Regions from separate parts of the Bradyrhizobium sp. WSM2254 genome, predicted to be linked through region 1. Evidence: predicted binding sites of a transcription regulator. Region 1 holds the regulator's gene; each other region holds the start of a gene.

Region 1 (7,609 bases):
CGATCATCATGACCGTGCTCGGCGTCGGCGTCGGCGCGCCGCTCGGCCTGTTCGCCGGCACCTATCTCGCCGAGTACGGCCGCAATGACAAGCTGACGTCGGTGATCCGCTTCATCAACGACATCCTGCTCTCGGCGCCCTCGATCATCATCGGCCTGTTCATCTACGGCGCGGTGGTGGTGCCGATGCGCGGCTTCTCGGCGATCGCCGGCAGCCTCGCGCTCGCCGTCATCGTCATCCCGGTGGTGCTGCGCACGACCGAGGACATGCTGCTGCTGGTGCCGAACGCACTGCGCGAGGCGGCGTCCGCCCTCGGCCTGCCGCGCTCGCTGGTGATCAAGCGGATCGCCTATCGCGCCGCCCGCTCCGGCCTCATCACCGGCGTGCTGCTCGCAACCGCCCGCGTCGCCGGCGAGACCGCGCCGCTGCTCTTCACCGCGCTGTCGAACCAGTTCTTCAGCCTCGGCCTGAACAAGACGATGGCGAACCTGCCTGTCACCATCAACAACTTCGTCCAGAGCCCCTACGCCTATTGGAAGCAGCTGGCCTGGAGCGGCGCGCTGCTGATCACGATTACCGTGCTTGCCCTGAACATTGGCGCGCGCATCCTTGGCGCCGAGAGGACCGCAAAATGAGTGAGCTTTCCGTATCGATGAGCGCGGCTGGTGGTTTGCCCCAGGCGCCGGTGTTGCCCGAGGCTCCGGCCAAGGTGACGGTGCGCAACCTCAACTTCTACTACGGCGAGCACCACGCGCTGAAGAACATCAACCTGACGCTCGGCGCCAACCGCGTCACCGCGTTCATCGGCCCGTCGGGCTGCGGCAAGTCGACCCTGCTGCGCATCTTCAACCGGATGTACGACCTCTATCCGGGTCAGCGCGCCACCGGCCAGCTCATGCTCGACCAGACCAACATCCTCGACGGCAAGCTCGACCTCAATCTGCTGCGCGCCCGCGTCGGCATGGTGTTCCAGAAGCCGACGCCGTTCCCGATGACGATCTACGAGAACATCGCCTTCGGCATCCGCCTCTACGAGAAGATCTCGAAGTCCGAGATGGACGGCCGCGTCGAGAAGGCGCTGCGCGGCGGCGCGCTGTGGAACGAGGTCAAGGACAAGCTCAACGCCTCCGGCCTGTCGCTCTCCGGCGGCCAGCAGCAGCGCCTCTGCATCGCCCGCACCGTCGCGGTGCGGCCCGAGGTGATCCTGTTCGACGAGCCCTGCTCGGCGCTCGACCCGATCTCGACCGCCAAGGTCGAGGAGCTGATCCAGGAACTGTCCGAGAACTACACGATCGCGATCGTCACCCACAACATGCAGCAGGCGGCGCGCGTCTCCGACAAGACCGCCTTCATGTATCTCGGCGAGCTGATCGAGTTCGACGACACCAGCAAGATCTTCACGTCGCCGAGCGACCGGCGCACGCAGGATTACATCACCGGCCGGTTCGGCTGAGGAGACGGGACATGGGTTCTGAACATACCGCAAAGGCCTTCGACACCGACCTCCAGGAGCTCACCCGGCTCGTCGCCGAGATGGGCGGGATTGCCGAGCGCATGATCGTCGATTCCGTCGACGCGCTGATCCGCCGCGACGTCGCGCTCGGCCAGCGCGTGGTCGCCACCGACACCGAGCTCGACGCGCTGCAGAAGCGCATCGAGGAGCGCGCCGTGCTCACCATCGCCCGCCGCCAGCCGATGGCGGTCGATCTGCGCGAGATCGTCGGCGCCATGCGCGTTGCGACCGATCTCGAGCGCATCGGCGACCTCGCCAAGAACATGGGCAAGCGCGTCGCGGCGCTGGAGACGGATTTCCATCCGCTCAAGCTGTTCCGCGGCCTCGAGCACATGACCGACCTCGTGCAGCAGCAGGTCAAGTCGGTGCTGGACGCCTATGCCGCGCACGATCTGCCGGCGGCGATGGCGGTGTGGAAGGGCGACGAGGAAGTCGACGCCATCTGCACCTCGCTGTTCCGCGAGCTCCTCACCTACATGATGGAGGATCCGCGCAACATCTCGTTCTGCATCCATCTGATGTTCTGCGCCAAGAACATCGAGCGGATCGGCGACCACGCCACCAACATCGCCGAGACCGTGTTCTACATGATCGAGGGCCAGGCGATCACCGACAAGCGGCCGAAGGGCGACATGACGACCTTCGCCACGACGGTCCCGAATACCTGAAGACGCAAGGAGCGACGACACCATGGGCGCACGCATTATGGTGGTTGAGGACGAGGAAGCTCTCACCGAGCTTCTCCGCTACAACCTCGAAGGCGACGGCTATGACGTCGAGACGGTGATGCGCGGCGACGACGCCGACACCCGCCTCAAGGAACATATCCCCGATCTGATCGTGCTCGACTGGATGCTGCCGGGCCTGTCGGGCATCGAGCTGTGCCGGCGGCTGCGGACCCGGCCCGAGACCAAGCAGCTGCCGATCATCATGCTCACCGCGCGCGGTGAGGAGAGCGAGCGGGTGCGGGGTCTTGCGACCGGCGCGGACGATTACATCGTCAAGCCGTTCTCGGTGCCGGAGCTGCTGGCGCGCGTGAAGGGCCTGCTGCGGCGCGCCAGCCCCGAGCGGCTCGCCACCGTGCTCGCCTATGGCGACATCGAGCTCGATCGCGACAAGCGCCGCGTGGCGCGCTCGGGCCGGCCGATCGACCTCGGCCCGACCGAATATCGCCTGCTGGAGTTCTTCCTGGAGCATCCCGGCCGCGTGTTCTCGCGCGAGCAGCTGCTCGACAGCGTCTGGGGCCGCGACATCTACATCGACGAGCGTACCGTCGACGTCCATATCGGCCGCCTGCGCAAGCTGCTCAATCTCGGCCGCGAGCAGGATCCCATCCGCACCGTCCGCGGCGCCGGCTACGCGCTGGATGATCGCTTTGCGAAGGCGGAGCAGACGTAAGTCTGTGCGGATGTTTTAGGGCTGAGTGCGACCGCAAACTCAGTGGTCGTCCCGGCGAAGGCCGGGACCCATAACCACAGGAAGTGGTTTGGCGAAGACGAGTTGTTCGGAATTGGCACCGCAGACGAGTCGATAGACCTCGCGGTATGGGTCCCGGCCTTCGCCGGGACGACACGGAGTATTTTGAGCCGTCATCGCGCGACACTAGCAGCGCGGGCTTAAACTCACCGCGAGGGCTTGGCCGGTGCGCGCCGGCGATCCGCGGCTGGCTGATACGCCACGCGCGAGTGCTGGGCGCAGTAGGGCAGGCCCGACAGCGCCTTGCCGCCGCAGAAGAAGAAATCCGCGCTCGAGGGATCGCCGACCGGCCAGTGGCAGGTCGCCTCGTTCAGCTCCAGCAGCGACAGCCGCTGGCTCATCGGCACCACGTTGTCGTAGGTGACCGGTTCGGCCTCCACCTCGACCTCGAAGGCCTGCGCCAGCGCGGTGTTGCCGCGCGCAATGGGGCGGCTCACCCGCATCATGTGCTGCGCGGGGCGCGCCTTGCGCGGCCGCGGAGCCGCCGATGACGGGCTCTTGGCGCGGCCGGACAGGCCGAGCCTGTGCACCTTGCCGATCACGGCATTACGGGTCACATTGCCGAGCTCGGCTGCGATCTGGCTGGCCGATAATCCGGCCTCCCAGAGCTTTTTCAACTGCTCGACGCGATCGTCGGACCAGGTCAAAACCGTCATTGCACCCTTTCCCTCGCCGTGCGGCTGCCATCCTGGCGCCTCGCGGCGAATGCCTAAGCCTCGAAAAACCCGTGCCGTCAGAATCCCTTAAGGCTCGCCGGGCGCACCAGATGCGCCCGAACGTTTACGCCGGTACATGAGGACTTAGAGGATCAGAACTGCTGCACGAGATGTCGTATCTGACAAGCCAAACGCTACAATATGGCGTGACTCACGCGCAAGAGTCAGCCGACTCGCTTCCACATGTTCCGTGGCCAAAACCCGGCAAATTTGGCACCGCAAGACTACGGATTCAGCGTTTCGCGAGGCTTTCGGGCGGCATTGACACCGGTTTCACCAAGCATAAGATAGTGTCACGTGCCGCCCTTAAAAGGCGGCACGTTTCGTTTTCCGGGCCGGTCAATGGTGCGTTGCGCAATGCACGCTCACACCGTCCGCAACATCAAGTGACCGTCATGACTAGCAGCGCAGCGCCGCATTTGCTTCCCGTTTTCGCCAGGTCCGACCTCGGTTTCGAGCGCGGCGAAGGCTGCTGGCTGATTGCGACCAATGGCGATCGCTATCTCGATTTTACGTCCGGCGTCGCGGTGAACGCGCTCGGCCACGCCCATCCCGCGCTGGTCAAGGCGCTGCAGGAGCAGGCGACAAAACTCTGGCACATGTCGAACCTGTTCCAGAGCCCGGATGGCGAGAAGCTCGCTACGCGCCTGTGCAATGAAAGCTTCGCGGACTTCGTGTTCTTCTGCAATTCCGGCGCCGAGGCGCTGGAAGGTGTGATCAAGCTGGTCCGCCATCACCACTTCTCCAAGGGGCATCCGGAACGCTACCGCATCATCACCTTCGAAGGCGCCTTCCACGGCCGCACGCTGGCGACGCTGGCTGCAACGGGATCTGCAAAATATCTCGAAGGTTTTGGTCCGCCGATGGATGGCTTCGACCAGGTGCCGCATGGCGACATCGAGGCCGTCAAGAAGGCGATCGGTCCGCAGACCGCCGGCATCCTGATCGAGCCGATCCAGGGCGAGGGCGGCGTACGTTCCGCAACGCCTGCGTTCCTCAAGGCATTGCGCCAACTCTGCGATGAGAAGGGCTTGCTGCTCGCCTTCGACGAGGTGCAGACCGGCATGGGCCGCACCGGCGATCTGTTCGCGCATCGCCGCACCGGCGTCACGCCTGACGTGATGTCGCTGGCCAAGGCGCTCGGCGGCGGCTTCCCGATCGGCGCGATCCTGGCGACCGCGGATGCGGCGGCCGGCATGGGTCCCGGCTCGCACGGCTCGACCTTCGGCGGCAATCCGCTCGCGATCTCGGCTGCAAATGCCGTGCTCGACGTCATGCTCAAGCCCGGCTTCTTCGACCACGTGCAGAAGATGTCGCTGCTGCTCAAGCAGAAGCTCGCCTCCGTGATCGACCGTTATCCTGACATCGTCAGCGAAGTGCGCGGCGAAGGCCTTCTGATCGGCATCAAGGCCGTGGTGCCATCAGGCGATCTCGGTGCGGCGCTGCGCAATGAAAAACTGCTCACGGTCGGCGCCGGCGACAATGTCGTGCGTTTCCTGCCGCCCCTGATCGTCACCGAGGCCGAGATCGAGGACAGCGTCGGGCGGCTCGAGCGCGCCTGCGCCGCGATCTCGTCCAGTCAGACCAAGCGGGCGGCAAGTTGATGAGCAAGTCGCCGAAGCACTTCCTCGATATCAACGAGCTCCCGCTGTCGGAGCTCAAGAGCATGCTCGACGCCTCCTCCGCCATGAAGGCGAAGCAGAAGGCGCATCAGCCGGTGAGGCCGCTCGAAGGCAAGACACTGGCGATGATCTTCGAGCGCCCCTCGACCCGCACCCGGGTGTCGTTCGATGTCGCCATGCGCCAGCTCGGCGGCGAGCCCATCATGCTCACCGGCGCCGAGATGCAGCTCGGCCGTGGCGAGACCATCGCCGACACCGCGCGCGTGCTGTCGCGCTATGTCGACGCCATCATGATCCGCATCCTCAACCACGACGCGCTGCTGGAGCTCGCGGCCAACGCGACCGTGCCCGTCATCAACGGCCTGACCCGACGCTCGCATCCCTGCCAGGTGATGGCCGACCTCCTGACCTACCAGGAGCACCGCGGCCCGATCGAGGGCCGGACGGTGGCCTGGACCGGCGACGACAACAACGTGCTGGCGTCCTGGGCGCATGCCGCCGAGCGCTTCAAGTTTCAGCTCAACGTCGCAACGCCTCCGGAGCTCGCGCCGAAGAAGGCGATGCGCGACTGGATCAAGACGTCAGGCGCGCCGATCATGCTCGGCACCGATCCGGAAGCCGCCGTGCGCGGCGCCGATTGCGTCGTCACCGACACCTGGGTGTCGATGGGCGACAAGGAGGGCGAGCACCGCCACAACGTGCTCAAGCCCTACCAGGTCAATGCCAAGCTGATGTCGCTGGCCAAGCCCGACGCGTTGTTCATGCACTGCCTGCCCGCCCATCGCGGCGAGGAGGTCACCGACGAGGTGATCGACGGCCCGCAATCGGTCGTGTTCGACGAGGCCGAAAACCGCCTGCACGCGCAGAAGGGCATTCTGGCCTGGTGTTTTGACGCGGTGAAGTAACGGGACGAACTATCCGTCGTCCCGGCGAAGGCCGGGACCCATACCGCGTGATCTCTCGGTTGCGGAAAGTAGGGGTACCGAACGGCGAATCTTCGCATAACCACGCCTTGTGGTTATGGGTCCCGGCCTTCGCCGGGACGACACCGAATTTGCAATATCGTGTGCAATCATAACTGCATCCGGAGCACGCTGCCTCACGCCCCCCTTCCATTTCCCACCCACCGACCCCAGATAAACGGCCATGGTTTCCCAATCCCCTGACATGAAAACCGGGCCTGAAGGCCCGGTTCGCGCACCATCAGCAGTTCCGATCGACGATGCCGTGCTGCCCTACGAGGTCGACGCGCTCGACGTGCGCGGCCGGCTGGTGCGGCTCGGTCCGGCGCTCGACGACATCCTGACCAAGCACGATTATCCCGCTGCCGTGGGCAAGCTGCTCGGCGAGGCCATCGTGCTGACGACGCTGCTCGGAACGGCACTGAAATTCGAGGGCCGCTTCATCCTCCAGGCCCAGACCGATGGCCCGGTGTCGTTCCTGGTGGTGGATTACAAGGCGCCGGATCAACTTCGTGCCTATGCCCGCTTCGACGCCGCGCGCCTCGGTGAGATCAGGGATTCCGGCACGCTGCTCGGCCGCGGCCATCTCGCCATGACCATCGACCAGGGCCCCGACATGAGCCGCTACCAGGGTCTGGTCGCGCTCGACGGCGGCAGCCTCGAAGACGCCGCCCACGAATATTTCCTGCGCTCCGAGCAGATCCCGACGCGCGTGCGTCTTGCGGTCGGCGAGGAGTGGCGCTCGAACGACGGCGGCAAGCATCGCTGGCGCGCCGGCGGCATGCTGATGCAGTTTTTGCCGAAGGCGCCGGAGCGCGCGCGGCAGGCGGACTTGCATCCCGGCGATGCGCCCGAAGGCGCCGAAGTGCACGCTGTCGCTGAAGACGACGCCTGGGTCGAGGCGCGCTCGCTGATCGAGACCGTCGAGGACGTCGAGCTGATCGATCCGGAGCTGTCCGGCGAGCGGCTGCTCTACCGCCTCTTCCACGAGCGTGGCGTGCGCGTGTTCAAGCCGCTGGTCCTGAAGGCGCAATGCTCCTGCTCGCGCGACGCGGTCGCCTCGATGCTGAAGAGCTTTTCGCCGGACGATCGCGCCGCGATGGTCAAGGACGACAAGGTCGTCGTCACCTGTGAGTTCTGCTCGTCGGTGTACGATTTCACGCCCGATGAGGCGGGCGTAGAGGACGCGTAGCAGGGCGCGGTCGTAGTTCGTAGCCCGGGTGAGCGCAGCGATACCCGGGAATCCGCTCGCAAAGGTCCCGGATGTCGCTGCGCTCATCCGGGCTACAGGCCTCATTGCTTCGCTGCGCTAGCAATGAA
Region 2 (7,609 bases), 130 kb from region 1:
AAGCGCGCAATGTCCTCATAGAGCTTCACATGCATCAGGCCGTATTCGGCAAGCGCATGCATGCGCCGCGTCTCGGTCTCGCGCGGCTCGAGGAAACGCAGCGGCTCCGGGATCGGCACTTGATAGACCAGCACCTGGTTCTCGTGCAGCGCCGCCTCGGGAATGCGGTGACGGGTCTGGATCACGGTCGCATCGTCAGTCGCCGTCGTGGTGGCGACCCCGGCGGTCTTGGCAAAGAATTTACGGATCGAGATCGCGTTGGTGGTGTCGTCGGAGCCCTGGTCGATCACCTTCAGCACGTCCTCAGGCCCGAGGATCGCCGCCGTCACCTGCACGCCACCGGTGCCCCAGCCATAGGGCATCGGCATTTCGCGGCTGGCGAACGGCACCTGGTAGCCAGGGATCGCGATCGCCTTCAGGATGGCGCGGCGGATCATCCGCTTGGTCTGTTCGTCGAGATAGGCGAAATTGTAGGTGGGCGCGTTCATTCCGCGGCCTCCTTCATGGCATCGGGCGCATTGGCCTCGGCAAACTCCTGACGCAGCTTGCGCAGCAGGCCAAGCTCGGACTGGAAGTCGACATAATGCGGCAGCTTCAGATGCTCGACGAAGCCGGTCGCCTGGACGTTGTCCGAATGCGACATCACGAATTCTTCATCTTGCGCCGGTGCGAGCGCCTCTTCGCCGAGCTCGCGGGCACGCAGCGCGCGATCGACCAGCGCCATCGACATGGTCTTGCGCTCGCTCTGGCCGAAGGCGAGGCCATAGCCGCGGGTGAAGCACGGCGCTTCCGTTGCAGAACCCTTGAACTGGTTGACCATCTGGCACTCGGTGAGCTCGATCGAGCCGAGCGGCACGGCGAAGCCGACGTCCTCGGCGGAGAATTCGACCTCGACCTCGCCAAAGCGGATCTCGCCGGCGAAGGGGTGGTTGCGGCCGTAGCCGCGCTGGGTGGAATAGCCCATCGCCAGCAGGAAGCCTTCGTCGCCGCGTGCGAGATTTTGCAGGCGCAGGTCGCGATCCGCCGGGAAGTTGAGCGGCTCGCGGGTAAGATCGCCGACGCTGGCGCCGTCCTCGGCCCGCGGCGAGGATTCGATCAACCCGTCGCGGCCCAGGATATCGGTCACGCGCGGCGTTGGCGCGGTCGAGGCCTCGGCCATCGCGGGCGCTTCGGGCACAAAACCCTCCGCGAGCGAGGGATCGAGCAGGCGATGCGTATAGTCGAAGGTCGGCCCGAGGATCTGACCACCGGGAATGTCCTTGAAGGTCGAGGACACCCGCCGCTGCACCCGCATGGCGCCGGTGTCGACCGGCTCGCTGGCGCCGAAGCGCGGCAGCGTGGCGCGGAAGGCGCGGACCAGGAAGATCGCCTCGATCAGATCGCCGCGCGCCTGCTTGATCGCGAGCGCCGCGAGCTCGCGGTCATAAAGCGAGCCCTCGCTCATCACGCGGTCCACAGCCAGACCAAGCTGCTCCGAGATCTGGTCGAGCGTGACTTCCGGAATGCTCTGATCGCCCCGCCGCGCATTGGCGAGCAGCCGATGGGCGTTCTCGATGGCGCGTTCGCCGCCTTTGACTGCGACATACATATGCCTAGCTTCCTTTACTCACGACACGCGTGGTGCGCGGGATCGCGACCACGGCGTCATCGGCGACCAGCACCACGTCGATGCCGCGCGGAAACAGCGTTTCGTTGACACGCAGCCGCTCGAACAGGTCGGCGGGCTTGATCGAGGCCCGGAGCGTCGCGACGCCGTCGATGCCGGGGCCGCGCAGCTCGAAGCTGCGTCCTGTGTCGAGGCGATCGACCTGGAGGATCAATGTGGTCGACCGATCCGGATATTCGCTGGTGCCGAGCGCGAAGCGCTCGAGCGCCGGAAGCAAGGCGCCGTCGCCGATCAAGGCAAAGCTTGCGATCGAGGAATCCTGAATGACCGGCGCGCCGGTGTGGAACTTGAGCCATTTCACGACGTCGGAACTCTCTGCCATCCGCGCATCGAGCCAGAGCGGCGTATCGTGATCGAACAGCGTCAGCGCGATCGCGGCGACGCCGCGCATCATCGGCCCGGGTGTTCCCGCCACCGGTACGATGCGCTGAACCGAGCCCGGCCGCGCCATCGCGTCCATGACCGAGCGAAAGGTCGATTGCGCCGACAGCACCTTGTCGGCGAACCCCGGCGGCAGTTCCGCAATCGTGGTCATGATCTCACCCCTCACCGCGCACCATGGTGTAGAAATCAACCTTCGTCGCGGCGGTCTCGGCCGCCGCCTGCTTGCGCCGGATCGTAAGCTGCTCGCGCAACGGTGCGATAACGTCCCGCTCGACCGATGCTGAAAAATCCCGCGACTGCACCAGCGCATCGCACAGCGCGATCAGGCGTGCCTTCTCACCGTTGCGTCCGAGCGTGTAGCCGAAGCCGACCTCCCCGCTCGCAAGCCGCACCGCGGCGCGCGACACCGTGGCTTCGCCGAGATTGAACGGGGCGCCGTCGCCGCCGACCCGGCCGCGCAGCATGACGAGGCCGTTTTCCGGCGTGCGCAGATCCTGATGGGCCGGGAGGGCGAAAGCGCGGAGGCGAGCGGCGATCTCGCCCGCCTCCGCGTGCGCCAGCACGGCCATCGCGGCCTTGCGCTGGGCTTGCTGATTGTTCTGCTGCGTCACCCGATCCACCGAACTTGCCACCGAACTTGCCGAATCCAAGTTGTCTATGATAGTAGACAACTTCATACGGAAGCGCCATGACTGTTTCGTGACAAGCGTGTGATTTTCGGGCTAGGCTGACCGGCGATATGAGCATGCAGGACACCGCCTCCACGGGCGTCGCGCTATGGCGCCTCGTTGCCGACGGCATCGAGCGCGGCATCGCCGACGGCCGCTTTGCCGCCGGCGACAAGCTGCCGGGCGAGATGGAGATCGCCGAGACCTATCGCGTCAACCGCCACACCGTGCGGCGGGCGCTGGCAGCCCTTGCCGAGCGCGGCCTGGTGCGCGCCGAGCGCGGCAGCGGAACCTATGTCGAGGCGCAGCGCATCGCCTATCCGCTGCGCTCGCGCACGCGCTTCTCCGAGATCGTCGGCGCCGGCGGCCGTGAGCCGCGCGGGCAGTTGATCGAGGCGGCCGACGACGTCGCGACGCGTGAGCTTGCGCGCGAGCTGGGCTTGAAGGTCGGCGCGCCGCTGGTGCGGATCGAGGCGATCCGCCTCGCCGACCGCACGCCGATCTGCGTCTCCACCACGTGGCTGTCGGCGGAGTTGTTTCCGGATGCGGGCAGCGTGTTTGCAGCAACGCGCTCGATGACGAAACTGCTCGAGCACTTCGGTGTCCGCGACTATCGCCGCGGCGCGACCCGGATCACCGCCGGCATCGTCGATGCGACCGACGCTGCACGGCTCGATCTGCCGCTGGGACGGCCGATCCTCGTGGTCGACGCCACCGACCACGATCTCGATGGCAAGCCGCTGGTGACGAAGCATTCGCGCTTTGCCGCCGAGCGGGTGGAGTTCCTGGTCGAGAACGGCTGAGCTGCAGCCCTCTTCCCGTCTCCCACGAGAGACGAGGAAGAGCAGCGGCCTCCTACTCCTGCATCATCTCGCCGCTGCCGCCGAACTCGGCGGGGAAGTCCTTCAGCTTGGGCAGGCCGTCGCGCATCGGCAGCACCGTCTCGGCGTAGTTGACGTGGACGCCGGGCGTGAACGCCAGGGTGGGGATGGTGGCGGTGAAGACGTCGGTCAGGCCGAGCGGCGGGTGATTGGTCATGAGATGGCCGCCGCACTTCCTGCAGTATTTGCGCTGGCTGAGCGGCGTCTTGGCGAAGGTTTCGACGTGCTGCGCGCCTTCGGTGATGCGCACGGCATCGGGCTTCCACAGGCTGAAGGCGTTCACCGGCCCGCCGGACCAGGACCGGCAGGAACTGCAATGGCAATAGCCCATCGCCTCCGGCGCACCCGTGACCTCGACCGTGACCGCGCCGCAGAAGCAGTGTCCGACATGTTTCATTTGGTCGTCTCCGTTGATGAAGGTTGAAAATCCTCTCCCCGCTCCGGTTCACCGATAACTCGGCGAAGTCGGATGCGGGGTCGCGACGAGGTTCGCTCGCGCTGGTGGCATCGGAGTGAGGGGGAATCACCCCGAGGGACGCAGAAGGCTGGAGTCCGGCGAGATACACGCCTCAGTTCCGTCGCGCGTCCTCCGTTCGGCGGACGCGGCGGAAAGAGGCGACGACTAAACTGACCGGCGCCAGGGAATAAGCATCGATACGCGTTGTTTGTACTGCCGGTATTCGTCGCCGAAGAGATCGACGAGGTCGCGCTCCTCCAGCGCGATGCCGACGAAGATGTAGAGCGTGGTCACGGCCGCGAACAGCAGATGGCCCGCGGTCATGACCGGTGCCGCCCAGAACGCGATGATGAAGCCGAGATAGATCGGATGACGGACGAACTTGTAGAGCAGCGGCGTCTTGAAACGCGGCGGCGCCGGTTCCTTGCCGACGAGATGGTTGGTCACCTGGTGCAGGCCGAACAATTCGAAATGATTGATGATGAAGGTCGAGGTGAACACCAATATCCAACCCGCGAAGGACAGCGTGACCAGCGTCACGGCAAGATCGGGATCCTCGACCTCCCATATGACCGCAGGCAGCGGACGCCACTGCCAGAACAGGAGGAGCAATGACAGGCTCGCGAACAGCACGTAAGTCGATCGCTCGACCGGCTTGGGGACGAACTGCGTCCACCACGCCTTGAATTGCTGGCGCGCCATCACGCTGTGTTGAACCGCGAACAGCGACATCAGCAGCAGATTGACGATGACCGCGCGAACGACGGGCGCTTCGGCTCCGGTGTCGATGGTCTTCGGCACCGCCAGCCCCATCACGAAGCCGATAGCGTAGAGAATGGTGACGAAAAACACGAGATATGCCGCAATTCCGTACAGAAAGGCGATGAACTTGAAAATGCGTGAGCCCGCAACCTCCGGGCCGATTGAATGAACCTGTTGATCAATTTGGGACATGGAAAGCTCCGTTGTGCCAAAACGCCGGCACTTCATTGGTCGCTGCACCATGCCGCATCGGTATGCCCAAGACTTTCGCGGACGGTTGATTTTCGCCTGAGACGACTTTGATTTTTGCTTGAGACGACAGAAACGTGCGATTTTGCTTTGAAAACAACGTGCTCGACGGCGACCTGCGCGAACTGACCTGCGCCGGGGTGGCCGTGCCGTTGCAGCCCCAGGTGTTCGATCTGCTGCTTTACCTCGTCGCGCAACGGGCGCGAGTGGTCAGCAAGGATGACCTGATCAGCCAGATCTGGAGCGACCGCATCGTCTCGGATTCCGCCCTGAACAGCCGGATCAACGCCGCGCGCAAGGCGCTCGGCGACGACGGCGCCGCACAACGGCTGATCAAGACGATCCCGCGCAAGGGCTTTCGTTTCATCGGCGAGGTCCGGGAAGAGTTGGCAGCGGCGCCTGCTCCCGCCGAGCCCGTCCCTGCCCGGCCGCGCACCGCGGCGGACCGCCCGGCGATCGCGGTGCTCGCCTTCGAGAACATGAGCGGCGATCCCGCACAGGACTATTTCGGCGACGGGATCAGCGAGGACATCCTCACCGCGCTGTCGAAGCAGCGCTGGTTCATGGTGATCGCCCGCAACTCGTCCTTCACCTACAAGGGACGCGCGGTCCACATCAGGCAGATCGCCGAGGAACTCGGCGTCCGCTACATCGTCGAAGGCAGCGTGCGCAAGGCGAACAACCGGGTGCGCATCACCGCACAGCTCAACGACGCGACGTCGGGCAGCCATCTCTGGGCGGAGCGCTACGACCGCGAGCTCGTCGACGTCTTCGCTGTGCAGGACGAGATCACCAACGCGATCGTCGCCGCGATCGAGCCGCGGATCCACGCGGCGGAGGATTTTCGCAGCCGTCGCAAGCCGCCCGCGAGCCTCGACGCCTGGGATCTGTTGATGCGCGCGCTGTCGCATTACTGGCGCGTGACGCGGCAGGATCACGAGGCCGCACAGGCGCTGCTCGAGCGCGCGATCGGGATCGATCCGAATTACGGCCAGGCGCTGTCGTTGCTCGCAGCGAACCACATGTTCGGCGCGCATCTCGGCTGGGCCGAGCTGGCGAGGGTGGCGCCGATAGCGGAAGCCGCCGCGCTGGCCGCGGTACGCTGCGATCATGAGGACGCCTGGGCGCATGCCGGGCTCGGCAGCGTCTACTTCTCGACGCGCAGGCTTACGGACGCACTGTCCGAGTTCGAGCAGGCGCTCGCGCTCAATCCGAACTTCTCGATGGCGCAGGGCTATTACGCGCTGGCGCTGTCCTATGCCGGGCGGTCGAGGGAGTCGTTCGAGGCGGCGCAGAGGGCGATCCGGCTCTCACCGCGCGACCCGTCGCTGGCGATCTATCACGGTATCGCCGGCTATGCGCGCTTCACCGAGCGGCGCTATGACGAGGCCATCGCACTGGCGCGCGAGGCGATCCGCCATCGCGGCGACCTCACCGGCGCCTATCGCGTGCTCGCCGTGTCCGCCGGAATGAGCGGCGACGGGGTGCTTGCGGAGACGGCGCTGGGCGAGCTCCGCCGCACCCAGCCGGGCATCTCGCTGCACTGGATCGCGACGCAACTGCCATGGGCCAGCGACGCCGATCGCGAGCACTATCTGGAGGGATTCCGGCGGGCGGGGTTGCAGTAGGAAATCGTCAGGCCCGGCTTTACACCACGCTCTTCCGGCGCAGATGGACGATGACGTCGAGCCGTGCGATCTCGTGGCCGGGAAGCGCCTCGGGGATCCTGGTGAAGGCGAGGCCATCGGCGACGTCGACCAGCACATCCTCGCCTTCGAAATAGAAGTGCGGATGCACGGATGTGTCGGTATCGAAGAACGACTTGATGCCGTCGGCGGCGATCCGGCGCAGCAGGCCGGCTTCGGTGAACTGGTTCAGCGTATTGTAGACGGTCGCGAGCGACAGGTACGCGTTTGCTGCCAGCGCCTCCTCATAGAGCCCCTCGGCGGTCACGTGGCGATGGCCGCGCAGGAACAGCAACCGGCCGAGCGCCAGGCGCTGGCGCGTTGGCCGGAGGCCCGCATCAACAAGCAATTGCAGACAGCGCTGCACGCCCTCATCCGGCTCCGGTCCGACGACGTCCGTTCCGGCGTCGTCGCCCGCGGGGATATTCGTGGCCTGCATGTCCATCGATCGTCTCACGGCTGAAAGAACCAGGGCACGCAACGCGGCGTCCGGCCAGTTGCCATTCGATCGCAGAAGCGGCGGCTTGGCTTTGATCCGGATCAAATCCGGAAGCGGACGCCTCTGACCTATCGCAAGGCCGCCCGGTTTATTCCCGGTCAGAATGCAAGGATATCGATGAGGTTCAGATGTCCAGGCCGGTTCCCGACAAGGCAGAGGTCGCGCTCGAATATCCCGACAAGTTCTATGTCGGCACCTTCGAGCATTCATCGCGGTTCGAGGCACGTCTCGACGGCAGCGGCGTCGCGCTGGTGCTGCAACATCCGGGGGCGGCCGACGAACGCAAATCGGTGCATCTGCACATCAATTTCGGCCTGCTCGCCGGCATCCTGCGTGAGCTCGCAAGCAGCGTCGCCGC
Region 3 (7,609 bases), on a different contig from region 1:
TGAAATGGGCGACGTAGCGCCTGATGCCCTCGTCCTCGACCATCAGTAGGTCACCTTGCGTTCGACGAAGCGGAACTGGATTCCCGTCAGCACGATGACCATGACCATCAGGATCACCGACTGTGCCGCCGAGCTGCCGAGATTGCCGCCGAGCAGGCCGTCGGAATAGACCTTGTAGACCAGCGTGACCGTCGATGTTCCGGGACCGCCGCGGGTCATGGTGTCGATGATGCCGAAGGTGTCGAAGAAGGCGTAGACGATGTTGACGACCAGCAGGAAGAAGATCGTGGGCGACAGCAGCGGGAAGGTCACGGTCCAGAACCGGCGCATCGGACGGGCGCCGTCGATCGCGGCGGCCTCGAACACGCTTTTCGGGATGGCTTGCAGGCCGGCGAGGAAGAACAGGAAATTATAGGAGATCTGCTTCCAGGCGGCGGCGAGGATGATCAGCGCAGCCGCCTGGTTGCCGTCGAGCAGCGGATTCCAGTCGACGCCCAGGCCGCGCAGATAGCGCGACAGCACGCCGAGCGAGGGGTGCAGCATGAAGATCCAGAGTACGCCGACCACGGGCGGCGCCACCGCATAGGGCCAGATCAAGAGCGTGCGGTAGAGCATCGAGCCGCGCAGCGGCTTGTCGGCCATCACGGCGAGCAGCAGCGCGAACGACAGCGACGACACGGCGATCGCGAACGAGAAGAAGAAGGTCCGGACGATCGCCTCGAAATAGGCGGGGTCTTTGAACAGCTCGATGTAATTCTCGAACCAGACGAAGGTGCTCGACAGACCAAAGGCATCCTGGAGCAGGAAGGACTGGATCACTGCCTGCAAGGCCGGCCAGTAGAAGAAAATCAGGACGATCGCGAGCTGCGGCGCAACCAGCGCGTAGGGCAATAGCTTTGATTGGAAAATGGCTTGCTTTTGCATGATGTCATGGGAAGCGGCAGGCCGGGTCGCGGCCTGCCGCTTCGATGCCTTACTTCACTGCGGTCTTTTCGAACTGGCGCAGCATCGTGTTGCCGCGTTCGACGGCGGCGTCGAGCGCCTGCTTGGCGGTCTTCTTGCCGGCCAGCGCCTGCTCGATCTCTTCCGACCAGACGTCACGCAGCTGCACCATGTTGCCGAGGCGCAGGCCGCGCGAATTCTCGGTCGGCTCCTCGTTGGTCAGCTCGAGCAGCGGGGTCTCGAGATAAGGCTGATCCTTGTAGAAGCCTTCTTCCTTCGCCTTGGCGTAGGCCGCCTTGGTGATCGGCAGATAGCCCGAGGCCTTGTGGATGTAGACCTGGCGATCGGTGTCGGAGAGGAAGGTCAGGAACTTCGCGACGCCCTTGTATTCCTCGGCCGACTTGCCGCCCATGACCCAGAGCGAGGCGCCGCCGATGATCGAGTTCTGCGGCGCGCCCTTGGCGTCCGGATAGTACGGCATCGGCACCGCGGTGAAGGCGAACTTGGCCTGCGCCTTGACGTTGCCGAAGAACGCCGACGAGGTCAGATAGATCGGGCATTCGCCTGATGTGAAGCGGCCTTCGCCGGTGTTGGTGCGGCCGGCATAGTCGTAAGTCTTGGTCTTCTGGAGCTCGACCAGGGTTTCGAGATGCTTGACCTGGAGCGGGCCGTTGAACTCGAGCACGGTGTCGAAACCGTCGAGCCCGTTGGCCTTGCTGGCGAGCGGCACGTTGTGCCAGGCGGAGAGCTGCTCGAGATTGACCCAGGTGACCCAGGAGCCGGAGAAGCCGCAGGTGTCATGACCCGCAGCCTTCAGCTTCTTGGCGGCCTCGAACGTTTCGGGCCAGGTCTTGGGGATCTCGACGTTCGCCTTCTTGAGCTCGTCGAGGTTGACCCACATCACGGTCGAGGACGAGTTGAAGGGGAACGACAGCATCTCGCCCTTCGACGTCGAATAGTAGCCGGTAATGGCGGGCAGGTAGATCTTGGGATCGAACTTCTCGCCGGCCTCGGCCATCAGCTTGTAGACCGGCTTCACCGCGCCGGTCGCGGCCATCATGGTCGCGGTGCCGACTTCGAACACCTGCATGATGTGCGGGGCATTGCCGGCGCGGAACGCGGCGATGCCCGCGTTCATCGTATCGGGGTAGTTGCCCTTGTAGGTCGGGATGACCTTGTAGTCGCTCTGTGACGCGTTGAAGTCGGTGGCAAGCTTGACGATGACGTCGTTGTTGGCGCCGGTCATCGCGTGCCACCACTGGATTTCGGTCACGGCCAAGGCCGGAGAGGCCGACATGCCGACCGTGATTGCAAATGCGGCAGCCGCCCCAAAGTGTCGAAGAGCCATCAAGAAAACCTCCCTTGCCCGTCAATAAGAAGCGCTTGCGCTAGCAGCGCCATATGACGTTCACATGACTGTGTATGCGGCCGAAACGAAAGCGGCAAGCGCGGGAAAAGGGAAGCCGTCAAATAGGCGAAGACGCCGCGGGCCGCCTCCTCCGTTCGCGCTGCACATGCGTGCTCGCGCCGCAGTGCGGCATTGGCGTGTGGCTGACGATCAGGCCACGGGCTCGAAAACCTCACCCGCTTGCTGGAGAGGTCGCGCCGAAGGCGCGGGTGAGGGTTCGCTCCTCTGGGGATTGTCCCATGTAGAGACTCCCTCTCCCGCAAGCGGGAGAGGGAGTGCACCTGCCCTCACACTCGATCTTCGTCTTTATCTCAGCGCTTGCGCTCGGGGCCGCAGACCGTGCCCTTCTCGACCATCGCGTCGATCTCGGCCTTGGAATACCCGAACTCGCCCAGCACCTCCGCCGCGTGCTGGCTGAATTTCGGCGGCAGCCGGCGCAGGCTCGGCTTGCTGCGGTCGAGCCGGATCGGCGAAGCCACGCCCTTGTACCAATCCTTCTCGATGACATCGCCGCGGGCGATCGTGTGCGGGTTGGTCAGCGCCTGGTCGATCTTCTGCACGGGGCCTGCGGGCAGGCCCGCCGCGAGCAGGCGATTGCAGAGCGGCTCGGCCTCGTGCTGGCTGAACACGGCGGCGAGCTCGGCGCGCAGCGCCTCGCGATTGGCGATGCGGTCCTTGTTGCGGGCAAAGCGCGGATCGGTGCCGAGCTCGGGCTTGCCGATCTCCTTGGCGAGCTTGCGGAAGGTGCCGTCATTGCCGACGCCGATGAAGATGTTGTCGGTCTTCGTCGGGAAGATCGCGTAAGGCACGAGGTTGGGATGCTCGTTGCCGGTCAGGCCAGGGGGCTTGCCATGCATGAAGTAGTTCGCGGTGTGCGGATGCATGATGGCAAGGCCGGTCTCGTACAGCGTGGTCTCCAGGAACTGGCCCTTGCCCGAGCGCTGCCGCTCCGACAGCGCCATCAGGATGCCGATCGCGGCATAGAGGCCTGTCGTGATGTCGACCAGCGGCACGCCGATCCGCATCGGGCCGCTCTCGGGCGAGCCGGTCGCCGCGATCATGCCGGTCATGGCCTGGATGATGGCGTCATAGCCGGGATTGCCGCCGCGCGGGCCGTCGGCGCCGAAGCCGCAGATCCGGCAATGCACGAGGCGCGGGAATTTCTCGCGCAGCACCTCGTTGCCGATGCCCCATTTCTCCAGCGTGCCCGGCTTGAAATTCTCGATCAGGACGTCGGCGGTCTCCAGCATCTTCAGCAGCACGACGCGGCCACCCTCGGAGGCGAGGTCGAGGCCGATCGAGCGCTTGTTGCGGTTGATGCCGATGAAATAGGCCGCGTCTTCGTCGTGAAAGGGAGGGCCCCATTCGCGGACCTCGTCGCCGGCGGGCGGCTCGACCTTGATCACGTCGGCGCCATGGTCGGCGAGGATCTGGGTGCAGTAGGGACCGCCGAGCACGCGCGTGAGATCGATGACGCGCAGTCCGCTCATTGCACCCGTAACGGCTTCAGAACTCATGCCTTCGCTTCCCTGTGTCGATCGTTGGTCACAGGCCTAGCGAGGTTTTTTTGCGCCAGCAATGGCTTGTTGCGTAGGGCCGCATGCACCGCCGCGCGTCAATCCCGCGGCATGGCAAAACAGGATCTGGCAAAACAGGATCGGGCAAATCAAACGGAAGCGGCCGGCCCGAGGGGGATCCCGGGCCAGCCAATCCGCACTTTCGATCAGACGACCGTCAGGCGAACGTCGACATTGCCGCGCGTGGCATTGGAATAGGGGCACACTTGGTGCGCCTTGGCGACCAGCGCTTCGGCCTCGGCACGGGCAAGGCCCGGCAGCGAGACGGCGAGGTCGATGTCGAGGCCGAAGCCGCCTTCGGAGCGCGGGCCGATGCCGACGGTCGAGGTGACGGCGGCGTCGGCGGGAACCTTCGGGCCGCCCTGCGAGGCCACGAACTTCATCGCGCCGATGAAGCAGGCGGCGTAGCCGGCCGCAAACAGCTGCTCGGGATTGTTGCCGGCACCGCCGCCGCCGCCGAGTTCCTTCGGCGTGGTGAGCTTGACGTCGAGCGCGCCGTCGAGGGTCGCGGCATGGCCGTCGCGGCCGCCGGTGGCTTTTGCGCTGGTCTTGTACAGGACGTTCACGGACATTTTCGTCTCCTCAGGTCTTCCGGTTGGGATGACGCATGTATCGCAAACAATTAGATTGTGTGCAATTGAAATTTGCATGCCTCACATTTAATTGTTCGCAATTGAATGTCCGGCCGGCCGGTCCCAGAATGGAGGAAACCGCGTGAGATTCGCTATGCCCCGGAAATTATCGGCGCTGGACCCGCAGCGCCTCGACAATCAGATCTGCTTCGCGGTCTATTCGGCCGCGCACGCCTTCAACCGCGTCTACAAGCCGCTGCTCGACCGCCTTGGCCTGACCTATCCGCAATATCTGGTGATGCTGGTGCTGTGGGAGCGCGACGACGTGCCGGTCAAGGACATCGGCGAGAGGCTGTTTCTGGATTCGGGCACGCTGACGCCGCTGCTCAAGCGCCTCGAGGCCGCCCACCTGGTCAAGCGCACCCGCTCGAGCGAGGACGAGCGTCAGGTGCTGATCGCGCTGACGCCGCAGGGCCACGCGCTGAAGGACAAGGCGCGCGCCGTGCCGCAGTCGATCCTGGCGGCGTCGGATTGCTCGGTGTCGGAGCTGGTGGCGATGAAAGACGAGATCGTCGCGCTGCGCGATCGGCTCAATGCGGTGATCGGGGAGTAGGGGGTTAGAGGCGCTTCTTGGCGAAGGCGCGGCCGGATGCTGACTTCAGGTACTTCTCGAATGCGACAGCCTGCTTCTCATCACTGAACGCAATGTAAGTCTTTAGACGCCAAGGCCCGTATTTCGAGGTGTGAGGTGCCTCGCCAGCATTGTGCTTTGTCAATCGGGCGCGCAGGTCGTCGGTAATCCCGACATAGAAGTGGAGGGAATCGAGGCTCTCAAGGATGTAGACGTACTTCACGGCACGCTCCCCAGCTGTCGATGGAGAGCTTATATCCGCTTTCGATCTGCTGAAGCCCGGCTTCGCCCTTCGGGCTACGCCGCGGCAGCCTTCGCTCGCTTCGCTACGATAGAGTTCGGTGTGGCTTGCCGAGCCGAAGCTGGCGAAGCCAGCGAACGCTGGTGGAGCCAGGCGGGATCGAACCGCCGACCTCTTGCATGCCATGCAAGCGCTCTCCCAGCTGAGCTATGGCCCCTTAAGTCTTCCAGTGGGGAGGATCCTGGGGGATCCGTCCCGGCCGGCGAGCCCTAGGCGACTCGCGCGGTGCACCCTTTTTCACAGATCTGGGCTGATCTCAAGTCTCTTCATCGCCTCCGACATCACCAATGATGTCGGTCACGTCCTCATCGCCCTCTTCTTCGTCGGCGATGAAGGTCGAATCATCATCGTCGTCGTCGTCGAGGGTCTCGTCGACCTCGATATCGTCCTCCGATTCGGGCACGACGGCCTTGACCTTGCCGGTGTTCTCCTCGGCATCTGCCTCCTCGAGGGAGACCAACTCTTCGGCCTCCGCCGGCTCCGGCGTGGTGTCCGCCGCGGCCGCGTGACGGGCTTCGGCGCCGCGAGTCGCGCGCGCGGGCGCCACGGGCGCGATCGGGACCACTTCGCCGGTATAGGGCGAGATCACCGGATTCTTGTTGAGGTCGTAGAACTTCTTGCCCGTGGTCGGGCAAATACGTTTGGTTCCGAGTTCGGACTTGGCCACGGCAGAGGAATCCTGGGAATGTCTGAAAAGCGGTGTTTCACTTGGCTAGTTGGCGGCCCGCTGTCAATAGCGCATTACGGGAGAAAGACATGCCGGTGACGAGGCGCGGACCATGTGGTACCTGCGCCCCAGCTCTCCGGGGCATATTCAAGGACACAATCTTGACCCATTCCGACCAACCGAGGCCGCTTCAGTCGCGCGCAAACGGTCCCCTGACCGGGAAAGTACGGGTGCCCGGGGACAAGTCGATCTCCCACCGCGCCCTCATCCTGGGCGCGCTCGCGGTCGGCGAGACCCGGATTTCGGGCCTGCTGGAGGGCGAGGACGTCCTTAACACCGCCAAATCCATGCAGGCGCTGGGCGCCAGCGTGGAGCGCACCGGCGATTTCGCCTGGAAGGTGCAGGGCGTGGGCGTGGCAGGCTTCGCCCAGCCCAAGGCGCCGCTGGATTTCGGCAATTCCGGCACCGGCTGCCGGCTGGTCATGGGCGCCGTCGCCGGCTGCCCGATCTCGGCGGTCTTCGACGGCGACGCCTCGCTGCGCAGCCGCCCCATGCGCCGGATCCTGGACCCGCTCGAGAAGATGGGCGCCAGGGTCGTCTCCGGCGGCGAGGGCGGCCGTCTGCCGCTGACCGTCCAGGGCGCGCGCGATCCGCTGCCGATCACCTACCAGACGCCGGTCGCCTCGGCCCAGATCAAATCCGCCGTGCTGCTCGCGGGCCTCGCGGCGCCGGGCACCACCACGGTGATCGAGAACGAGGCCAGCCGCGACCATACCGAGCTGATGCTGAGGCACTTCGGCGCCGACATCACCTCCACGAAGGAGGGCCTGCACGGCCGCCGCATCACGCTCAAAGGCCAGCCCGAGCTGCATGGCGCCAATGTCGTGGTGCCCGCCGATCCCTCCTCGGCGGCCTTCCCGGTCGTTGCGGCGCTGATCGCCGAGGGCTCCGATGTCGTGCTGTCGGATGTCATGACCAATCCGCTGCGCACCGGCCTGTTCACCACGCTGCGCGAAATGGGCGCCTCGATCGAGGAGAGCGAAGTGCGCGGCGATGCCGGCGAGCCGATGGCGCAGCTGCGCGTGCGCGCGTCAAAGCTGCGCGGCGTCGAAGTGCCGCCGGAGCGCGCGCCCTCGATGATCGACGAATATCTGGTGCTGGCGGTGGCAGCCTCCTTCGCCGAAGGCACGACCGTCATGCGCGGGCTGCAAGAGCTGCGCGTCAAGGAATCCGACCGCCTGGAGGCCACCGCCGAGATGCTGCGCGTCAACGGCGTCAAGGTCGAGATCTCCGGCGACGATCTGATCGTCCACGGCCACGGTCACGTTCCGGGTGGCGGCACCGTTGCCACCCACATGGACCATCGCATCGCGATGTCCGCGCTGGTGATGGGCTGCGCCTCCGACCAGCCGGTGACCGTCGATGACACCGCCTTCATCGCCACCAGTTTCCCGGACTTCATTCCGATGATGCGTTCGCTTGGGGCCGAGTTTTCATGATCATCGCCATCG
Region 4 (7,609 bases), on a different contig from region 1:
GGGCGACATCGCGATCTCAGGCATGTGCTCGGGCATGAACTGCCGCGCCTGGAGCGCGCTGACATCGGCGGCGCGGAAGAAGCGGTGCATCTCGCCGCAGAGGTCGCGCAGCCGCACGCCGGCATAGCGTGCCTGCCGTCGCTGATGGAATTCCGGGATCGCGTCCGCCAGCAACGCATTGTCGTCGTGCAGTCTCTTGAAGGCGACGAGGCCGGAGATCAGCGTGCCGGCCTTGCTCGCCTCGACGCCGGGAGTGAGCAGGAAGAGCAGCGAGTTGAGGTCGTTCTTCTCGGGCACGATGCGGTTTTCGCGCAGATATTGCGCGACCACAGGGGCGGGGATGCCGTGCTCGGCATAGGCGCCGGTGGCACGGTCGAAGCCGGGCGTGAGCAGCGTCAGCTTGTTCGGATCGGTCATGGCAAAGCCTTCCGCGAGATCGGGAAAGCCGTGCCAGCTGGTATCCGGAGAGAGCTGCCATAAGGCGGGATTGGTGGCGAGCTCGTCGGTCGAGAGCGTTTCCCAGGCGACATTGTGGGCGGCGCCGGGACGGCTGACGTCGGGGATGGCGACGCGATCCGGCACGAAGGGCTCGAAGAACCAGCGGCGGTCCGGGTTCTGCTCCTTCTCCTCGAACTCCCGGCGCATTGCGCGGATCTTCTTGCGCAGCTCGATGCCGAGCCGGATCGTGTCGTCCCACAGCACCTCGCCGGAACGTCCCTTCATCATCTGCGCGCCGACGTCGAGCGAGGCGAACAGCGGGTAGAACGGCGAGGTCGAGGCGTGCTGCATGAAGCTTTCGTTGAAGCGGCGGTGCTCGACCCGCCGCTTCTGGCCGCGGATGTGACGGTCCTTGATGTGGATCTGGGAGGCCTGCGAAAAACTCGCGAGCTGCTTGTGGGTCGATTGCGTCGCGATGATGCCCGGCGCCTCGGGGGGAAGATTGGCGAGGCCCATCGCGAAGCGGCCGGCATAGAGCGGATGGAACTTCATGAAGCCGGCCCAGGCCTCGTCGAACAGGATGTACTCGCAGAGATGGCCGATGCGCTTCAGGATCATCTCGGCGCTGTGGATCGTGCCGTCATAGGTGCATTGTTCGACCACGGCGACGCGGAACGGCCGTTCCTTGCGCCAGGCGTCGCGATCCCCAACCAGCGGATGGTTGCGGATCGCCTCGCGCAGGGCCTTCTCATCGAGCACGTCCCAGCGCATCGGGCCGATCAGGCCCCAGGCGTTGCGAATGGTCGGAACGTAGACCGGGATGCCGCCGTTGATCATCAGCGCGCCGTGATGGGCGGCCTTGTGGTTGTTGCGGTCGAACAGCACGAGATCGCCGTCGGTGACGAGCGCGCCGAGCGCGACCTTGTTCGAGGTCGAGGTGCCGTTGAGCACGAAATAGGTCTTCTCCGCGCCGAAGATCTGCGCGGCCTCCTTCTGCGCCTTCAGCGCCGGGCCCTCATGGGTGAGGAGGTCGCCGAGATCGAGCACGGAATTGTCGAGGTCGTCGCGGAACACGGCTTCGCCGAGATGCTCGACGAAGACCCGGCCGATCGGGCTTCGATTGTAGAACACGCCGCCATTGTGGCCCGGACAGGTCCAGAGCTGGTTGCCTTCCTCGGCATAGTCGACCAGTGCGCCGAAGAACGGCGTCTTCAGCGTCTCGGCATATTGCTTGAGCCGGCTGATCAGGTTCTTGGCGATGAAGGTCGGCGTCTCCTCGGACAGGAAGACATAGCCGTCGATGAAGTCGAGCACCTCGACCGGCAAATCCTCGAAGCGCTTGCGCCGGATCAGGAGGATGATCGGGAAGTCGAGGCCGCGGCGCCGCATCAAATTGATCAGTGCCGAGGTCTTGCCCTCCAGGCCCTTCTTGCCCCAGTCCACCACCATGCAGCCGATCGCGGCGTCGGTCTGCACCGCCATCTCCGCGTCCTCCAGCTTGCGGGCCCGGACCACCTCGAAACCGGAGCGCTGGATCTCCTCGATGATCTGGTTGAAGCGGACGCCTTCGAGGTCGTCGGCGTCGAACACGGGTGCGGCGAACAGGAAGTTGAAGCGCTTGAAATAGTCCATTGTCGGTCCCGAATGTACTGGAGACACAGCTCTCGGCACATTCGATGACAATTGGATGACAGCGGCCGCGGTCCGCGTTTTCGCCTCTCCCCGCGGTCTCTTCAAGCGGCGAGTAAATAGATGGCCCAGAAGGCGATCGCGCCGACGGCGAATGTCGTCGGAGAGAATGCAACTGAATCGGGCTGCTCCGGGTCTTTCGCTTTGCGGTGCGTGTAAAGAGCGAGCTGCAGCAGAATCCAGCCATTCCCAATGACCGCCGGACCCATCAACGGCGCTGCAATGCCGTAATAGCTCAGATAGGCAATCACGCCATTGATCTGCGCGGCGATGGCAACTACGGAGAAGCGCGGCTTAAGGCAGGCCAGTATGATCGCCATGACTTCAAACGCGTAGAAATATCGGTCGTGCATTTTCGGCAGCACGAATGGCATCAAGAGCAGAGACACGGCTGCGGCTGCGACCAGATGTTCGAGCTTGCGCAGGTCTTTCGCTCGCGCGGCAACGATTGAGAATACGAGCCCTGCCGCCGCTGCAATGGCCATTCCGGCGGCTACACCGGGTCCATAGAACCGGTTTGGCACGAGCAACCACATGTTTGCTGCGTTCATTGACAACCGGGCGTAGGTTTCAGCCTGATTGAAATAGACCGTCAGGATGTCGGAGAGAGGTTGGCCAAGCAGCCAGGCGGGAGCCGCGACGGCGAGATAAACGATCGGAATCGTTGCAAGCCAAAGCCAATGGATCGTTCGCCTCAGCACGAGCGCGAAGATCAAGGGCGAAAGGAATATTGCCTGGGCCTTGACAGAAAATCCGACGGCGAATGAAACGAGACCGGCCCGAGGTCTGTCTCGGGAAATGAAATATACCGACAGCAAAATGAAGAACGTCCAGATCGCGTCGGACTGACCCCAGACCGCACCGTTGAACAGAACGGTCGGTGCTAGCCAGACGGCCGCAAATGCAACGGATGGACTGTAGATACGTTCTTTGTCGGACGCGACCAGGCGTGCTGCCATCAGCGCGCAGCCGAATTCGAAGATGAAAGAAATTCCTTTGATCAGGTGCCATGGTTCGAACAGCCCATGGAACGCGGTCGCCGTAACCAAAAGGTAGCTGTAAAACGGGGTGTAATCCGTGAATGTGTGCCCGAGACTGGCAAGACCGTGGCTGTGCGCGAATTCATACCAGGGCAGCAGGAACTCGGTCGTATCGCTGGTCACCTGATCGAGGGCAACATATCGGCAGGCGAGGCCTGCAATAAAGCTGGCTGTGACGATCGTCCGGGCTAGCCATGCCACAGCCATGTGGATACGTGCCTGTGAGCCATAGGCGCCAAGGAGGAACCTCCGATCGATCAGGCTTAAGAACGTGGTCGGCGCTTCGATTGGAGAAAGCTGCGTCTTGGAATGAAGTGCCACAATTCGTGCCCCTGCGCGCCGGTGGGAGCCCCTCCAGCAAAACGATCTTAAGTTGCGAGGATAAGCGAATAGCTCTGAGCTACCCTAAGCTCATTGGGTAAAGTGCAACTTAGGGTAAAGCCAAACTTAACGTGCAGACCGGATCGGGCACCAGTCAGCTTGGTGCCCGATGCAGCCCGACTGCGGCGCGGGATGGCCTTCGCGGCGCTCGCAGGAGAGGGAATCGCTACCGCTTGGCCTCGCTGAACACCACCGTCGGCACGGCGCGGTTGACGACTTCGCGCAGCGCGAAGCTCGATTGCACCCGCGCGACGCGCGGCAGGCGGGACAGTTCGGTGCGGTGGATGCGCTCGAAATCCTGGATGTCGCGGGCGAGCACGATCAGGATGTAGTCATCGGTGCCCGACATCAGGAAGCAGCGCACGACGGAGGGGCATTTCACCACCTCCGCCTCGAACGCCTTCAGCGCCTCGTCGCTCTGGCTCTCCAGCGCAATGCGCACCAGCACCGTCGTGGTGAGGCCGAACTGCGCCAGGTCGAGCGCGGCCTGATAGGCCTGGATAAAGCCGTCGTCCTCCAGCGCCTTCTGGCGCCGCGCCAGCGCCGTGCTGGATAGCCCGACCTTGTTGGCGAGCTCGGTGTGGCTGGCCCGTGCATTGGTCGTGAGTTCCGCGAGGATGGCGAGGTCTTTCCGGTCGAGGGCCAATGTTTCGTTTCCAGCGTGAAAGAGCGTTTGCGCGCCGGAAACCGGCGCGGAGATGGCGAAACTAGCTGATATTTGCACGAAACCAAACTGGACCCGTCGCTACCATGACGAGGTGAATCAAAACGTTGGAAGGAGCCCAGGATGCGTGTCGGTGTGCCCAAGGAAATCAAGGTGCAGGAATATCGCGTCGGGCTCACCCCGGGCGCCGTTCGCGAATACGTCGCGGCCGGGCACCAGGTGACAGTCGAGACCGGCGCCGGCAGCGGCATCGGCGCTTCGGACGAGGTCTATCGGCGGGCAGGGGCGGCGATTGCCGGGAGCGCCCGCGACGTCTTCGCCAACTCCGACATGATCGTGAAGGTGAAGGAGCCGCAGAAGAGCGAATGGACCCAGCTTCGCGAAAGCCAGATCCTGTTCACTTACCTCCATCTTGCACCGGATCCCGAACAGGCGAAGGGTTTGCTCGCCTCCGGCTGTACGGCGATCGCCTATGAAACCGTCACCGACGCGGCCGGTCACCTCCCCCTGCTTGCGCCGATGAGCGAAGTCGCCGGCCGCCTCGCCATCGAGGCCGCCGGCGCCGCGCTCAGGCGGTCGGCCGGCGGTCGCGGGCTGCTGCTCGGCGGCGTGCCCGGCGTGCAGCCGGCGCGCGTCGTAGTGCTCGGCGGCGGCGTGGTGGGAACACAGGCCGCGCGCATGGCCGCGGGCCTTGGCGCGGAGGTCACAGTGATCGATCGCTCCATACCCCGGCTGCGCGAGCTTGATGATGTCTTTCTCGGACGGGTGCGCACCCGCTTTTCAACCATCGAAGCGGTCGAGGAGGAGGTGTTTGCCGCCGACGTCGTGATCGGTGCGGTGCTGGTGCCGGGCGCCAGCGCGCCCAAACTCGTCACGCGCGCGATGCTCAAATCGATGCGGCCGGGCGCGGTGCTGGTCGACGTTGCCATCGATCAGGGCGGCTGCTTCGAGACCTCGCATGCGACCACGCACACGGACCCGACCTACGAGGTCGACGGCATCGTGCATTATTGCGTCGCCAATATGCCGGGCGCGGTGCCTGTCACGTCGAGCCAGGCGCTGAACAACGCCACGCTGCCGTTCGGCCTGATGCTCGCGAACAAGGGTTTTGCGGCGGTGCTGGAAAATCCCCACCTGCGCAATGGACTGAATGTGCATCGGGGCCGCATCACCAACAAGGCGGTGGCGGAAAGCCTCGGGCTGGAATTCGCGCCGGTGGAAAGCGGGCTGGCGGCCTGACCGGTCGCCAGTTCCGTCATTGCGAGCGTAGCGAAGCAATCCAGAGTATCTCCGCGGAAAGATTCTGGATTGCTTCGCTGCGCTCGCAATGACGATGTGGGGAGAGGGTGCAGCGTCATCGCCACACGATCAACGCCTCAAGGTCCCAGCGCTTACCCCTTCGTCAGCCTGTACTGCCCCAGATCCGGGTCATGCGTCATGTGCCAGTAGTCCACGAAGCGCCAGGGCATCGCGGAAAACACGCGGCCGCTACTGTTCCGGTAATACGTCGTCATGCCGGGATGGGTCCAGATCATCGCCTCGTGCTCGGCATCGACTTTGCGGACATAGTCGTCGTGCACGTCCGGACGGACGTCGATGGCGGCGACGTCGCGCTCGATCATGTCGGCGAGACACGCCGAGATGTAGCGGCTCTGGCACTCCGACTGGAAGATGACGCTGCCGCCATGCGCCGGGCCCGAGTTCGGGCCGAGCATGCAGAAGAAGTTGGGGAAATCAGGCACGGTGAGGCCGAGGAACGCGGTCGGGTTGTCGTTGCCCCAGGCGTCGCGCAAATTCCTGCCGTTGCGGCCGCTGATGTTGAGGCGCGCCGCCATCTCCGTGACCTTGAAGCCGGTCGCAACGACGATGATGTCGGCGGACCGGTGCTTGCCGTCTGCGGTGACGATGCCGCTCTGGTCGAAACGGTCGATTGCGTCGGTGACGAGCTCGACATTGTCCCGCCTCAAGGTCCTGAACCAGTTGTTGTCGAGCAGGATGCGCTTGCCGTAAGGCGGATAGGTCGGCACGCATTTTTCGATCAGGTCCGGCCGGTCCTTCAGCTCGGTGAGGATGAAGTCGGTCAGCTCCTGCCGGTGCCGGTCGTTACCCTTGTTGACGGCGCGCTCCGGATGCGGCCAGGCCGGGTCCTTGCGCAGGAACGGCAGGAGGCCGTCGCCGTAGCGCCAGAACATGTTGAAGCGATACCACTGCACATAGAACGGCAGATGCGCGAGCAGCCAGCGCGCGCCCTCGCTGATCGGGTCGGAATAGCCCTTCACGGGCCGCGCCCATTGCGCGCTGCGCTGATAGACGGTGACCGAGGCGACGCGGCCGGCAATCGCCGGCACCAGCTGCATCGATGTCGCGCCGGTGCCGATCACGGCGACATGCTTGCCGTCGAGATCGATATCGCCGGACCATAGCGCCGAATGCAGGATCGTGCCCTTGAAGTCCTCTTCGCCCTTGAAGTGCGCACGGGAGGGATCGTTGAGCTGGCCGATGGCCGAGACCAGCGCGGTGGATTCGAAGGTCTCTTCGCCGTTCCCGGTCTTCAGCGTCGAGATCCAGCGCTTCTTGCCTTCGTCCCAGCGCGATGAGGTCAGCTCGGTGTTGACGCGCAGATGCTTGCGGATGCCGTATTCATCGGCGACCTTCAGGAGATAGCCGAGCAGCTCCTCGCGCTGGCAGAAATAGCGCGTCCATGCGTTGCGCGAACCGAACGAATACGAATAGGAGTGGTTCGGCGTATCGACGCCGCAGCCGGGATAGCGGTTGATCCACCAGGTGCCGCCGAGCTCGTCATTCTTCTCGACGATGGTGTAGGGGATGCCGAGATGGCCGAGCGCCACGCCGAGCGCGATGGCGCAGACGCCGGCGCCGACGATCAGAACGTGCTGTTCCGCGAGCTTGTCGTCGGAGGGACGCACCGTCCACCGCGTCTCGCGCGGCACAAAGCCCATCTCCTCGCGCATCAGGGGCGCATATTCCGGCGCGACATGCTCGCCGAGGCAGGCGCGCATCATCTTCAGGAGCAGCTCTTCGCCGGGGTCGGTGATAACCGGCTGCGGCGCGCCATTGGCGAAGAGGTTGACCACTGCGGCGCGGATTTCGTCCTGGATCTCCTGGGGCATGCCGGCTTCGGGATCGGGAATGAGGCGGATGTCGCGCTTGGGCAGGTAGGGCGGCTCGAGCCAGCGCGCCTCGCCGGTCATGTGCACCAGCACCATCAGGAGGCAGCGGATGTCGCCTTCGGCGATCGCGGAGGCGATATCGAGCGGCTGGCGGGGAGATACGATGTTCATGGGCGTTTCCTGATCTCCGGATACAGCTTGGGATGGGCGGAGATCGCCGAATGGGACGCGCATTCTGCACGGGACTGGCGAACCACGCCACGGTC

The links. The regulator PhoB, encoded in region 1, activates phosphate uptake and scavenging genes when phosphate is short. The targets are predictions, from matches to a motif close to TGTCATNNANCTGTCAT.
Region 2: phnF (phosphonate metabolism transcriptional regulator PhnF) is a predicted target of PhoB. The motif match lies at 2,739-2,755, and genes of this name have one in related genera.
Region 3: ugpB (sn-glycerol-3-phosphate ABC transporter substrate-binding protein UgpB) is a predicted target of PhoB. The motif match lies at 2,344-2,360, and genes of this name have one in related genera.
Region 4: A3M7_RS0124705 (Orn/Lys/Arg decarboxylase N-terminal domain-containing protein) is a predicted target of PhoB. The motif match lies at 2,115-2,131, and genes of this name have one in related genera.

The regions. Positions count from the first base shown of each region.
Region 1 is NZ_AXAB01000001.1:317,249-324,857, forward strand. Features, by position in the region: gene pstA (phosphate ABC transporter permease PstA) at 1-635, shown strand, start outside; gene pstB (phosphate ABC transporter ATP-binding protein PstB) at 632-1,453, shown strand; gene phoU (phosphate signaling complex protein PhoU) at 1,465-2,181, shown strand; gene phoB (phosphate regulon transcriptional regulator PhoB) at 2,204-2,911, shown strand; gene A3M7_RS0101445 (GcrA family cell cycle regulator) at 3,136-3,645, opposite strand; gene A3M7_RS0101450 (aspartate aminotransferase family protein) at 4,101-5,309, shown strand; gene argF (ornithine carbamoyltransferase) at 5,309-6,232, shown strand; gene A3M7_RS0101460 (Hsp33 family molecular chaperone) at 6,474-7,481, shown strand.
Region 2 is NZ_AXAB01000001.1:448,176-455,784, reverse strand. Features, by position in the region: gene A3M7_RS0102105 (alpha-D-ribose 1-methylphosphonate 5-phosphate C-P-lyase PhnJ) at 1-488, opposite strand, end outside; gene A3M7_RS0102100 (carbon-phosphorus lyase complex subunit PhnI) at 485-1,588, opposite strand; gene phnH (phosphonate C-P lyase system protein PhnH) at 1,593-2,201, opposite strand; gene phnG (phosphonate C-P lyase system protein PhnG) at 2,206-2,619, opposite strand; gene phnF (phosphonate metabolism transcriptional regulator PhnF) at 2,790-3,521, shown strand; gene A3M7_RS0102080 (GFA family protein) at 3,574-3,996, opposite strand; gene mddA (methanethiol S-methyltransferase) at 4,222-5,010, opposite strand; gene A3M7_RS0102070 (winged helix-turn-helix domain-containing protein) at 5,145-6,695, shown strand; gene irr (Fur family transcriptional regulator Irr) at 6,715-7,197, opposite strand; gene A3M7_RS0102060 (hypothetical protein) at 7,380-7,609, shown strand, end outside.
Region 3 is NZ_AXAB01000041.1:76,337-83,945, reverse strand. Features, by position in the region: gene ugpE (sn-glycerol-3-phosphate ABC transporter permease UgpE) at 1-43, opposite strand, end outside; gene ugpA (sn-glycerol-3-phosphate ABC transporter permease UgpA) at 43-924, opposite strand; gene ugpB (sn-glycerol-3-phosphate ABC transporter substrate-binding protein UgpB) at 974-2,290, opposite strand; gene A3M7_RS0127830 (CaiB/BaiF CoA-transferase family protein) at 2,662-3,867, opposite strand; gene A3M7_RS0127825 (organic hydroperoxide resistance protein) at 4,074-4,499, opposite strand; gene A3M7_RS0127820 (MarR family winged helix-turn-helix transcriptional regulator) at 4,654-5,112, shown strand; gene A3M7_RS0127815 (GIY-YIG nuclease family protein) at 5,117-5,353, opposite strand; tRNA gene A3M7_RS0127810 (tRNA-Ala) at 5,513-5,588, opposite strand; gene A3M7_RS0127805 (TIGR02300 family protein) at 5,688-6,098, opposite strand; gene aroA (3-phosphoshikimate 1-carboxyvinyltransferase) at 6,260-7,597, shown strand; gene cmk ((d)CMP kinase) at 7,594-7,609, shown strand, end outside.
Region 4 is NZ_AXAB01000034.1:51,501-59,109, reverse strand. Features, by position in the region: gene A3M7_RS0124705 (Orn/Lys/Arg decarboxylase N-terminal domain-containing protein) at 1-2,070, opposite strand, end outside; gene A3M7_RS44885 (glycosyltransferase 87 family protein) at 2,172-3,488, opposite strand; gene A3M7_RS0124695 (Lrp/AsnC family transcriptional regulator) at 3,715-4,194, opposite strand; gene ald (alanine dehydrogenase) at 4,336-5,451, shown strand; gene A3M7_RS0124685 (NAD(P)/FAD-dependent oxidoreductase) at 5,604-7,514, opposite strand; gene A3M7_RS51075 (hypothetical protein) at 7,565-7,609, shown strand, end outside.